3 regions of the Alteromonas sp. H02 genome follow, and region 3 is predicted to be linked to each of the others. Evidence: predicted binding sites of a transcription regulator. Region 3 holds the regulator's gene; each other region holds the start of a gene.
The links. The regulator FNR, encoded in region 3, switches genes on or off when oxygen is low (the NO sensors DNR and NnrR bind a similar motif). The targets are predictions, from matches to a motif close to TTGATCTAGATCAA.
Positions count from the first base shown of each region.

Region 1 (3,283 bases), 2.1 Mb from region 3:
AATGAAGGCAGGCATTGACGAGAATCGGGCATGGTGGTCATCGACCAACCAACGAGGCGCATGGTGGAATGCGGGGGCTAGCCACATGAACCAAGCCTTCAGGAAAGGGTGGTTCGATAAAATGGGGCTGGTGTCACTGCTGGATTGTCACCGACAGTTCCAGTGTTAATATGAACCGCCGTGGTACGGAACCGTATGCCCGGTGGTGTGAGATGTATGGACTCCCTTCCCTGAAAGGGGTACGGTCTTAATTGTCAAATTAGCCAAAGGGGTCCATACATGATTAAGAATACAATTATTGCAATTGACCTTGCAAAGCATTCCTTTCAGGTTTGCAAGTTCAACAGTGACGGAAAAATTGATTATAACAAAGCAATGAGTCGTAAAGCATTGATAGCACTTCTGGGAAACCATGTGTCAGCGTTAGTGGCAATGGAAGCCTGTGGTGGCTCGAATTACTGGGCGCGTTTAGCGAGGCGGCATGGTCATCAAGTAAAAATCATTCAGCCTCGCGCAGTAAAAGGGCTGCAATTAAAGCAAAAAACAGATAAAAATGACGCCTACGCTATCGGTATTGCGGCTCAATTACCTCATATAAACTCTTGTGGCATCATGGAGGAAGATGAACAGGGTCTTCAGGCCCTGGAGCGGGTGCGAATGCTGCAGTTGGAGCAAAGGACGGCGTTGGCAAACCAGATACGAGGACTGTTGACGGAATTCGGGATTGTGATAGCAAAGGGGTTAAATCATTTAGTCACTGCGCTGCCTGACATTTTAGAAGATGCAGAAAACGGCTTGCCGATGAATTATCGTCAGGCTTTGGCTGCGCAGTCACAAATGTTACAACTCTATACGACTCAAATAGAAAGTTATGACAGGCTCATAGCAGAACACACGCGGCATAATCCTGTTTGCCAGAAATTAAGTAAACTCGAAGGCGTAGGCCCTTTGATTGCTTTGGGGTTAACCGTTCGATTGGGAAATGCGACAGAGTTCAATACAGGCCGGGATGCATCAGCATGCATAGGTTTGACACCGAAGCAGCATTCGACCGGCGGTAAAGAGCGATTGGGACATATTTCTAAAAACTGTGCAGATAAAAGATTGCGAAGTTTGCTCTATCAGGGAGCAATGTCGGTAGTGAATAAAGCAGTATCCAGAGAGCCTAAGACTGTGAAAGAGCAGTGGCTGAAGGCGTTAGTTGACCGAAGGGGAAAGAAGGTTGCTGCCATCGCGTTAGCAAATAAAACGGTGAGAACCGCTGTTGCTCTAATAAAGAATAATGACGATTACAATCCGATACTGTTAGCAGCCTAAGAGTTAGTAAATCAACAAATTGCGAAAATAAATGGTAAGACCAACCAGCAGAATTCAGCCAGTCCTCTCAAGTGACTAAACACTGTGTGTGAGAATTGAACTGTTGGTGCGTATACATCGAAGGGCAGGAGTAGCTCTCCATTTAAAGCCCGTATATAAGAGCGCATCTACTACTAATTTTTCAAAAGATGTTGATTACTTCAGGGAGTCCATATAAGAGGACGGGAGTTGTAAAACTCCCTCCTACTCGATTGAAATACGCTTTATTTGATCTCGGTTAATACCCTTGCTGCACAGGTTGGTTAAGCTTCAGCGGCTTTTTTAAACCGGTCACTTTAACGTTATGCGAAAACCTGAATTACTGTCACCCGCCGGGTCGATGAAAAACCTGAGATACGCACTGCACTATGGCGCCGATGCGGTGTATGCCGGCCAGCCCCGTTATTCTCTGCGAGTGCGTAATAACGAATTTACCCTGGCCAAATTGCAGGAAGCCCGGGATTACACCAGTGCTCATCATAAGCAGCTGTATATCGTTAATAATATTGCACCACACAACACCAAGTTAAAAACCTTCGTGCAAGACCTGGCGCCGGTGGCTGAGTTACAGCCCGACGCTATGATTATGTCGGACCCGGGCATTATAATGCTCACTCGCGAGCATTTTCCTGACTTACCAATTCACCTCTCAGTACAGGCCAATGCCGTGAACTGGGCGGCCGTAAAGTTCTGGCAGCAACAGGGGATCAAGCGGGTTATCCTGTCGCGGGAACTGGGCTTAAACGAAATCGAAGAAATTCGCCAGCGTTGCCCGGATATCGAGCTTGAAGTGTTTGTGCATGGCGCTTTGTGTATGGCCTACTCGGGACGTTGCCTGTTGTCCGGCTATATCAATAAGCGGGATCCTAATCAGGGTGCCTGCACTAATGCCTGTCGCTGGGAATATAAAGCGGAAGCGGCAGTGGATAATGAAGTAGGCCAGTTTATTCCTGCTCGTGATGCCGTTGAGCCAACTCTGGGTACAGGCACGCCTACTGACCAGGCATTCTTATTAACCGAACCCCAGCGCCCCGATGAACCTATGCCCGCCTTTGAAGATGAGCATGGGACTTACATTATGAACTCCCGCGACTTACGGGCAATTCAGCATGTTCAGCAGCTGGTGGAGATTGGCGTGGATTCGCTGAAAATAGAAGGGCGTACCAAGTCGTTTTACTACTGCGCACGGACCGCTCAGGTTTATCGTAAGGCTATTGATGCGGCGTGGCGAGGCGAAGCATTCGATGCCGACTGGTTCCTGGAACTGGAGCACCTGGCTAACCGCGGTTATACCGATGGGTTTTTGCAACGGCATAACCACCAGGACTATCAACAATATGCCCGCGGTAATTCAGCCAGTGATACCCGTCAGCTGGTGGGAGAGGTAACCCATGGTGACAGCGACTGGTGGTACGTGGAAGTGAAGAACCGCTTCAGCGTTAGCGACAAACTGGAAGTGATGACGCCGGCCGGCAATACCGAGATTGCCCTTGATACCCTGCGCTCCCAGCAGAATGAGACGGTAGTGGTCGCACCGGGCAGTGGTTATAAAGTTAAGATCCCGGCGGTTGAGGGATTCTCACCTGAGATGGCCATGCTGTTACGCTGTATTGAGCAACCACAGTCGGTGCGGGCATAGAGAAAAAAGGGCTGTGAGGGTTTCGCAATCTTTTTTTAACATTTGCGGGATTTAGTCTGGACGATAGTAAAATATGGTGCTACCTTTACTGAGTCTAGGCTTGCCTGACATCCTTACTAGCCCGTCTCCGGGCTCAAGCACTATTCTTATTAATTAACGAATTTCCCTAAAAGACGTTCAAGCACAAAGACCCACCAGTATGAATCTAACGGAACTTAAGAATAAGCCAATCAGCGAATTGGTCGCCCTTGCCGAAGAAATGGGCCTCGAAAATATGGCCCGCGCGAG
Region 1 is NZ_CM185021.1:429,162-432,444, forward strand. It holds gene ltrA (group II intron reverse transcriptase/maturase) at 1-169, shown strand, start outside; gene AC566Q_RS01965 (IS110 family RNA-guided transposase) at 280-1,317, shown strand; gene trhP (prephenate-dependent tRNA uridine(34) hydroxylase TrhP) at 1,661-2,995, shown strand; gene rho (transcription termination factor Rho) at 3,195-3,283, shown strand, end outside.
Region 1: the regulator FNR is predicted to act here: its motif matches at 1,585-1,598, upstream of trhP (prephenate-dependent tRNA uridine(34) hydroxylase TrhP).

Region 2 (3,283 bases), 590 kb from region 3:
CAGTTATTTAAAGCCCGGCGGAGCAGGCTAAATTACCCGTGAATATCGACGCTGGTGTACCTGCCTGGCCAGGTAGGCGTCGAAAGACATACTGATGATGCGGATCAGTAAGCGCGCTTTTGGGGCTACCCGGATATGCTGCGCGGTGACCGATACCTGTCCATCGTCAATAAAGGGATCCAAAGCGGCAATGGCATCGGCAAAGTAGTTGTTAAAATCAATCTCCCACTCTGATTCTATATCGCAAATAGCCAGGTTCAGGTTGCACATCAGTTGCATAATGACCTGTCTGCGCAGCATGTCATCGCGGTTCAATAACACACCTTTGGTCGTAAGGCTCGCAGGTGCATCCAGCGCTGCGTAATAATCGTTTAGGGTTTTAGGGTTCTGGCCGTACATATTGTAAACGGCTGAGATAGACGAAACACCCAAACCGAGCAGGTCGAGATCCCCCCGGGTGGTGTAGCCCTGAAAGTTACGGTGCAGCTCACCCTGACGTTGAGCGACGGCAAGTTCGTCGTCGGCTTTAGCAAAATGATCCATGCCAATCAGTTCGTAACCTACCTCACTCAGGGTGGCCATGGCCTGTTTCATTAATGCCAGTTTAAGCTCAGCAGAAGGTAACCATTCGTCTTTAATTTTACGCTGCGCCGCAAAACGCTCCGGCAGGTGTGCGTAGCTAAACAGTGAAACCCGCTCCGGCTCCATCGCTTTTACTGCCGCCAGGGTGGTCTTAAAGGTTTCCTCGGATTGATGTGGCAAACCATAAATGAGGTCGAGGTTAACCGATTCAAAGCCAACGTGTCTGGCATGATCTACCAGACTGGCTATATGGGACGTACTCTGAACCCGGTTAATCGCTTGTTGAACGTTATAGTCGGTGTCCTGTACACCAATGCTGATTCGGCGGTAGCCCACGCTGGCAAGGGCGCTGATGTAGTCGGTGTCGACTGTGCGGGGATCTATTTCGATACTGCACTGCGCATCGTCCGCAAAGTTGAAGGCGTCTCTTAGCAATTGCATTAAACGCTGATGTTGCTCAGGAGAAAGAAAGCTCGGTGAGCCGCCGCCAAGGTGTAACTGCCGTACTGTGTAATGGCCGAAAGCGGCTGCGCGCAGAACAATTTCTTTACTCAGATAATCCAGATAACGGTCTGCCTTATCGGCGTGACGGGTAACGACCTTATTGCAACCACAGTAATAGCACAGTGAATGACAGAACGGGATATGCACGTATAACGACAAATCCTGCGCAGGACTGGTTTGCGCGGCCGTTAGCAGGGTGGCATCACTCACATCGTTATTGAATTCCAGAGCGGTAGGGTACGAAGTGTATCTCGGGCCGTTGATGTTGTATTTATTAAGTAGCGCCGGGTCAAAAAAATCGATAGTTTGCATAGCCTGAATTCATCTGTTTTTCGTTATGGGAACCGGATAGTTCCTGATAAGCCATAGCATACAGACTCTGAGCAAAGACGATTTGATCTCGTTCAATAAAACGCGGCGAAGAAGCTTTTAGTTACCCGGTAAAAGGGGAACACCGGGTAACCAATAGTAGTCATTAAAAGTGGGTTCTGAGTGTAATGCCCCAGGTGCGCGGCATGCCGGGGTAAGCCATAATTTTGCCCGCCTGAACCGGCACGTCAAAACCATTTTTAGCCACGTACTCAGTATCAAACAGGTTTTTGCTCCAGACAATTAACTGGCTATCCCATGCCGGCATTTCCCACATCCAGCTGGCGTTAACCAGATCAAAGCTGTCGAGATGTTTGTAGGGATCGTTGGTGTCATCCATGAAGAGATCACCGGTGTACAGATAATCCACGCGCACTGTGGTGGGGAAGCTAAAGACGTCAATGTAATGCTCAAGACCCAGCGTATAGCGGGTTTCTGGTTCAAAACCAATCCGATCGCCGGCTCGTGAACAATACGGATCTTCCGTGTTTTGACGGCCCGGATCGTCAATGCCGGTGTGCCAGGTATAGGCAACCCAACAGGTGCCATTGTCAAACTCGTCGAAGGTAGCCAGAGTACGGGCAAAGTTTAGCGATATCTGAGTAGAGGCAACGGGTAACCAGACCAAATCAAATTCAACGCCTTTGGTACCGATACTGCCAGCATTTTGCAGATTAAAGCCAGTCCCGGTAAAAGTGGATGCCTGAAAGTCGTCGATATCCGTTTTATGCAGGGCAAGATTAAAGCGTAAATCGTAGTCAGGGAATTCCTGCTTCACACCCAATTCCCAGGCCCGGGACGTTTCGGCTTTGAATACCGGATCAAATCCGGACGCTATGCGGTCGGTATTGATGCCACCAGACTTAAATCCATTCGCCCAGGACAGGTAAATCAGGCGTTCATCATTGGGCTGGTAACTAATTTTAACCGTGCCCGAAACATTATCATCGGATAAGGATTCCTGCATGGAGGGCCGCGGCAGAATAGAAGCCGTATTAAGAAAATAAAAGCCCCAGCCCGGATTTTGAAACGGTGCGATGGCTGCCAGTGAGTCTGCGTCGGGCATCTGCATGGAAGCGAGCGCAGTGGCGATATCAGTTAAAGCTGGCACCGCGGCATAGGGGTTAGGAATATCTTGCCCCTGAGTGGGTAAACCATTAATGCCTGGCCCAATTTCGCTGAATTCGCCGTTGAGCGTTTTATCCTCGGTGGTCCAGCGGATCCCTGTAGTCAGACTCCATTGAGGCAGAAACGTCCAGTCTGTCTGGGCAAATACCGCATAGCTGTCTTGCGTCTGATCGGCACTGTGCGGGAAGTCGGTGCCTCCCGGCGTGGCGGGTGCCACTGGTGCTATCAGGCCACCGCTCAATGTACTGAGCGTATTAATGCCTTCAATAAGAGGCTGCAGTTCGGCTGCGCTGGTGGCAAAAAAGGCCGGAAAATCACTGCCAATCATGTTATTGAAATCGAGGTCAAGGCGCTGATGAAAGTAAAAGACACCGGCAATGGCAGATAACGAGGGCGAGGCATAGTGAACCCTGAGTTCCTGAGTCACCGCACGTTGGGCCGAGTCATTAGTAGTGGATAATAGCTCTCCATCGGAGAAATCAGAGTCGATATAGTCAAAGCTATCAAATTTTCTCAGTGAACTAACAGACACCAGCGATAAGGTGTCGCTGATTTGCCAGTCGATCTCTGCTGACAGTCCGCGATCCTGCATGGCCGAACGCGGCGTTGAACTGAGCGCCGTGGTGAAATCGAAATACTGCGCCTGGCTAAATACTCGGCCACCAATTAATGGCGACGCAATAAGGCTATCGGTACCATA
Region 2 is NZ_CM185021.1:3,152,504-3,155,786, reverse strand. It holds gene AC566Q_RS14590 (diguanylate cyclase response regulator) at 1-31, shown strand, start outside; gene hemN (oxygen-independent coproporphyrinogen III oxidase) at 28-1,398, opposite strand; gene AC566Q_RS14580 (TonB-dependent receptor) at 1,562-3,283, opposite strand, start outside.
Region 2: the regulator FNR is predicted to act here: its motif matches at 1,481-1,494, upstream of hemN (oxygen-independent coproporphyrinogen III oxidase).

Region 3 (3,283 bases):
GTACTGATTACTGTGTTTTTCCATTTCCTCAAGGTGATGGTTTTTCACCGACGCATTGTAAGATTCGGGATCAAACTCAGGCACCTCAATGGCAATGTTTAGCGGCGTGCCCGGATAGCAGTTGGCCAGATGAACATGACCGCTCAGCAACCTGGCATAATCCAATGCAATATTAGTGAGGCGATCATTCAGCTGGGCATGTTCGCGGTCTTCCGTTCCTACGTTAACTGCCGCTACAATTTTGCCATCCCGGGGCCAGTCGTGCTCTTTAACCAGCAGTACCGGAGCAGGGCACTTGCGAACTAAATGCCAGTCGGTGGGGGTAAAGATTACTGAACGTAAATCATCGTGAGAGCGGGTTGCTTTCACCACAATGTCGGCCTTGCTGGCAAGGGCGTATTTAATAATGGCTTCATAAGGGCGGTTATTCCATTCCACGGCAGCCTCTATAGGCTGGCCGTACTCTGCCAGTTGTCCCTTAAGCCAGGCTGTTCTCTCGTTCACCACCGCCTGACGCATGGCCTCACGCTCTTCACCGGAAAGCATGGTGGTCATTTCGTAAGAGAAATCATAGATGGTCATTAAGGCGGTAATGGATGCGCCGGTTTTTTCGGCCAGTTCAATGGCTCTGGAGATAGCAGGCTGGTTGTCCGTTTCGGGTTCTACTACGGCCAGGATGTTGCTGTACTCAATCATAACGACTCTCCATGGGAAGTATTCATTATGAGTGTACGACGTGAACAGCTGTTTCTCCAGTTTCAGACTTGTCTGGGATCAAGTAATGCTACAAAACCAGAGAAAAACAGCTTTTTAACGGACTAACTAATAGTGGTGGAAGGAATATCCATGCTATGCAGTTTATTATCCATCGCTTCAAAATCGAGGATAGTGATAAGTTTGCCATCAACCTTGATAATGCCTTCCTTCTGGAAGCGAGTTAACAGACGCGAGATGGTTTCTACGGTCAGGCCCAAGTAATTACCAATCTCATTACGGGTCATACTCAGGTTATACTGACGCGGCGAAAAGCCACGGTCTTCAAAGCGTTTGGACAGATGCGCAAGAAAATATATCAGGCGTTCTTCGGCAGTACGCTTGTTAAGCAACATCATCAGATCGTGATCCTGCTTAATTTCGGCACTCATAAAGCTCATGATCTGGTGACGCAATTTAGGGAACTGAACCGCCATTTTATCCAGCGTTTCATAAGGTAACTCACAAACCATAGCGGTTTCGAGCGCCTGGGTGTAGCTCTGGTGAGCATTTTCGCGCAGCGCATCAAAGCCGATAATATCACCGGGAAAATGAAAGCCAATGATTTGCTCTTCGCCGTCTTTACTACTTACAAAAGATTTAAATGAACCAGCACGCACTGCGTAAAGCGAGTTAAATTTATCACCGGCTTTAACCAGTTTATCGTGCTTGTGAAGCGGCTTTTTACGCTCGATGATATCATCCAGCGAATCGAGTTCGGTTTTATTTAACGAAACCGGCAGGCACAAATGGCTGAAACTACAGCTTTGACAATGAATCGAAAATTCTGAGCCTTTTGACATAGATTACGTCTCCGTGTGGGAGTCGTTTAATTATTACCGGTTAGGGTGCGGTAAATCAAGAAAATCGCATATATTATCAGGCAACATGCGACTAATGACTTAGACTTTGGGTGTTGCAGGAGCGTTAACAACCAGCCAGCCCCCAGGCTCACGGCAATCAACGCGGGTAAAGTACCCAGTCCAAAGGCAGCCATTGTTGCAGCGCCATACAAGCCATCACCACTGACTAGTGCCCAGGTAAGGGTTGAATAAACCAGTCCACAGGGTAACCAGCCCCAGATAAAACCATAAGGAAACGCCGATAAAGGTGACCTGAACGGTATAAAACGTTTCGACCACGGACGAATGCGTTGCCAAAGCCCGTTCCCCAGTTTTTCCAGGTGAGCAAGACCACGCCACCACTGAGCCAGATATAACCCCATGGCAATCAGCATCACGGCGCTGAGTAACTGAAAAATCATCAGGCCATGGCTTACTGAGGCGCGGGCCACCTGACCAAGTACACCGGTCACGGCGCCGGCAATGGCATAACTGGTTATGCGCCCAAGGTTATAACTGACAATATAGGGCAGGGGGGGCTGACCGCCGGGTACTGCTGCTCGCAAGGCTCCGGCTATCCCTCCGCACATGCCTACGCAATGTAACGAGCCGGCAAGGCCTACGACAAAGGCCGAAATAAAGCTGTAATCACTCATTATCGTTGTTAGCTTTATCCTGGGTTTTGGCTTGTTGGTGACGTTCTTCTTCGGGTAAGTCGTCGTCGAACAGGATGCTGTAGCCCTGGCGCTCAAGATCCTGAAACTGATCGGATTTTACCGCCCAGAAGAAAATCCCCAGCGCCACCGCGACCAGAATAATAGCCAACGGGATCAGCACATAAATTATACTCACAATACCGCCTTACTTTAATAATCGGGTCGAGTTTGAGACCACTATGATACTACTTAATGACATACCGATCACGGCCATCCACGGCAACAGCAGGCCGGAAACTGCAAAAGGTAAAATAAGCAGGTTGTAGCCCAGCGCCCAGAAAATATTCTGGCGGATTTTGCGGCGGGTTTTTGCGGCAATATCCACCAGTGCTGGTACGGTGCTGAGTGACTCGCTCAACAACACAACGTCCGCCGCATTGCGGGCAATATCAGTGGCATTACCCACCGCAACCGAAACATCCGCACTGGCCAGTACCGGCGCATCGTTAATACCATCACCCAGCATCATGACTTTATGTCCCTGAGCCTGCAGTTTTTGCACCGCCTGATATTTTTGTTGTGGAGTTAATTCACCGGTGGCCACTGCCAGGGGCAGCTTAGCGGCCAGCTTATCAACATTCTGCTGGGTATCTCCACTTAATAGCACCAACTGAAAGCTGTCTAACCCAGCGAGGGTTTCAGCCGTATCGCTCTTAAGACTGTCGGTAACTTCATAGGCCGCCAGGCACTCGCCATTGCAAACCAGGTACACATTGGCGCTTACCGGTACAGCAGACGGGTCTGCCTGGGTAAACGTGGCTGAGCCGAGCAGGTATTGTTTACCCTCTACCGAGCCACGAATACCGCCGCCGGCAGTGACTTCAAATTCACTCACCGCAAATGACTCGCTGGCAGAAAATGCCTTACTGATAGGGTGTTCAGAACGAGCCTCAAGGCTTGCCGTTACATTAAAGTGATACTCCGCCTGCGTTGGATCCGCAAACCAGCGATCGGCAATGCCGAATTTACCTT
Region 3 is NZ_CM185021.1:2,566,554-2,569,836, forward strand. It holds gene uspE (universal stress protein UspE) at 1-696, opposite strand, end outside; gene fnr (fumarate/nitrate reduction transcriptional regulator Fnr) at 819-1,556, opposite strand; gene AC566Q_RS11930 (sulfite exporter TauE/SafE family protein) at 1,583-2,251, opposite strand; gene ccoS (cbb3-type cytochrome oxidase assembly protein CcoS) at 2,244-2,447, opposite strand; gene AC566Q_RS11940 (heavy metal translocating P-type ATPase) at 2,457-3,283, opposite strand, start outside.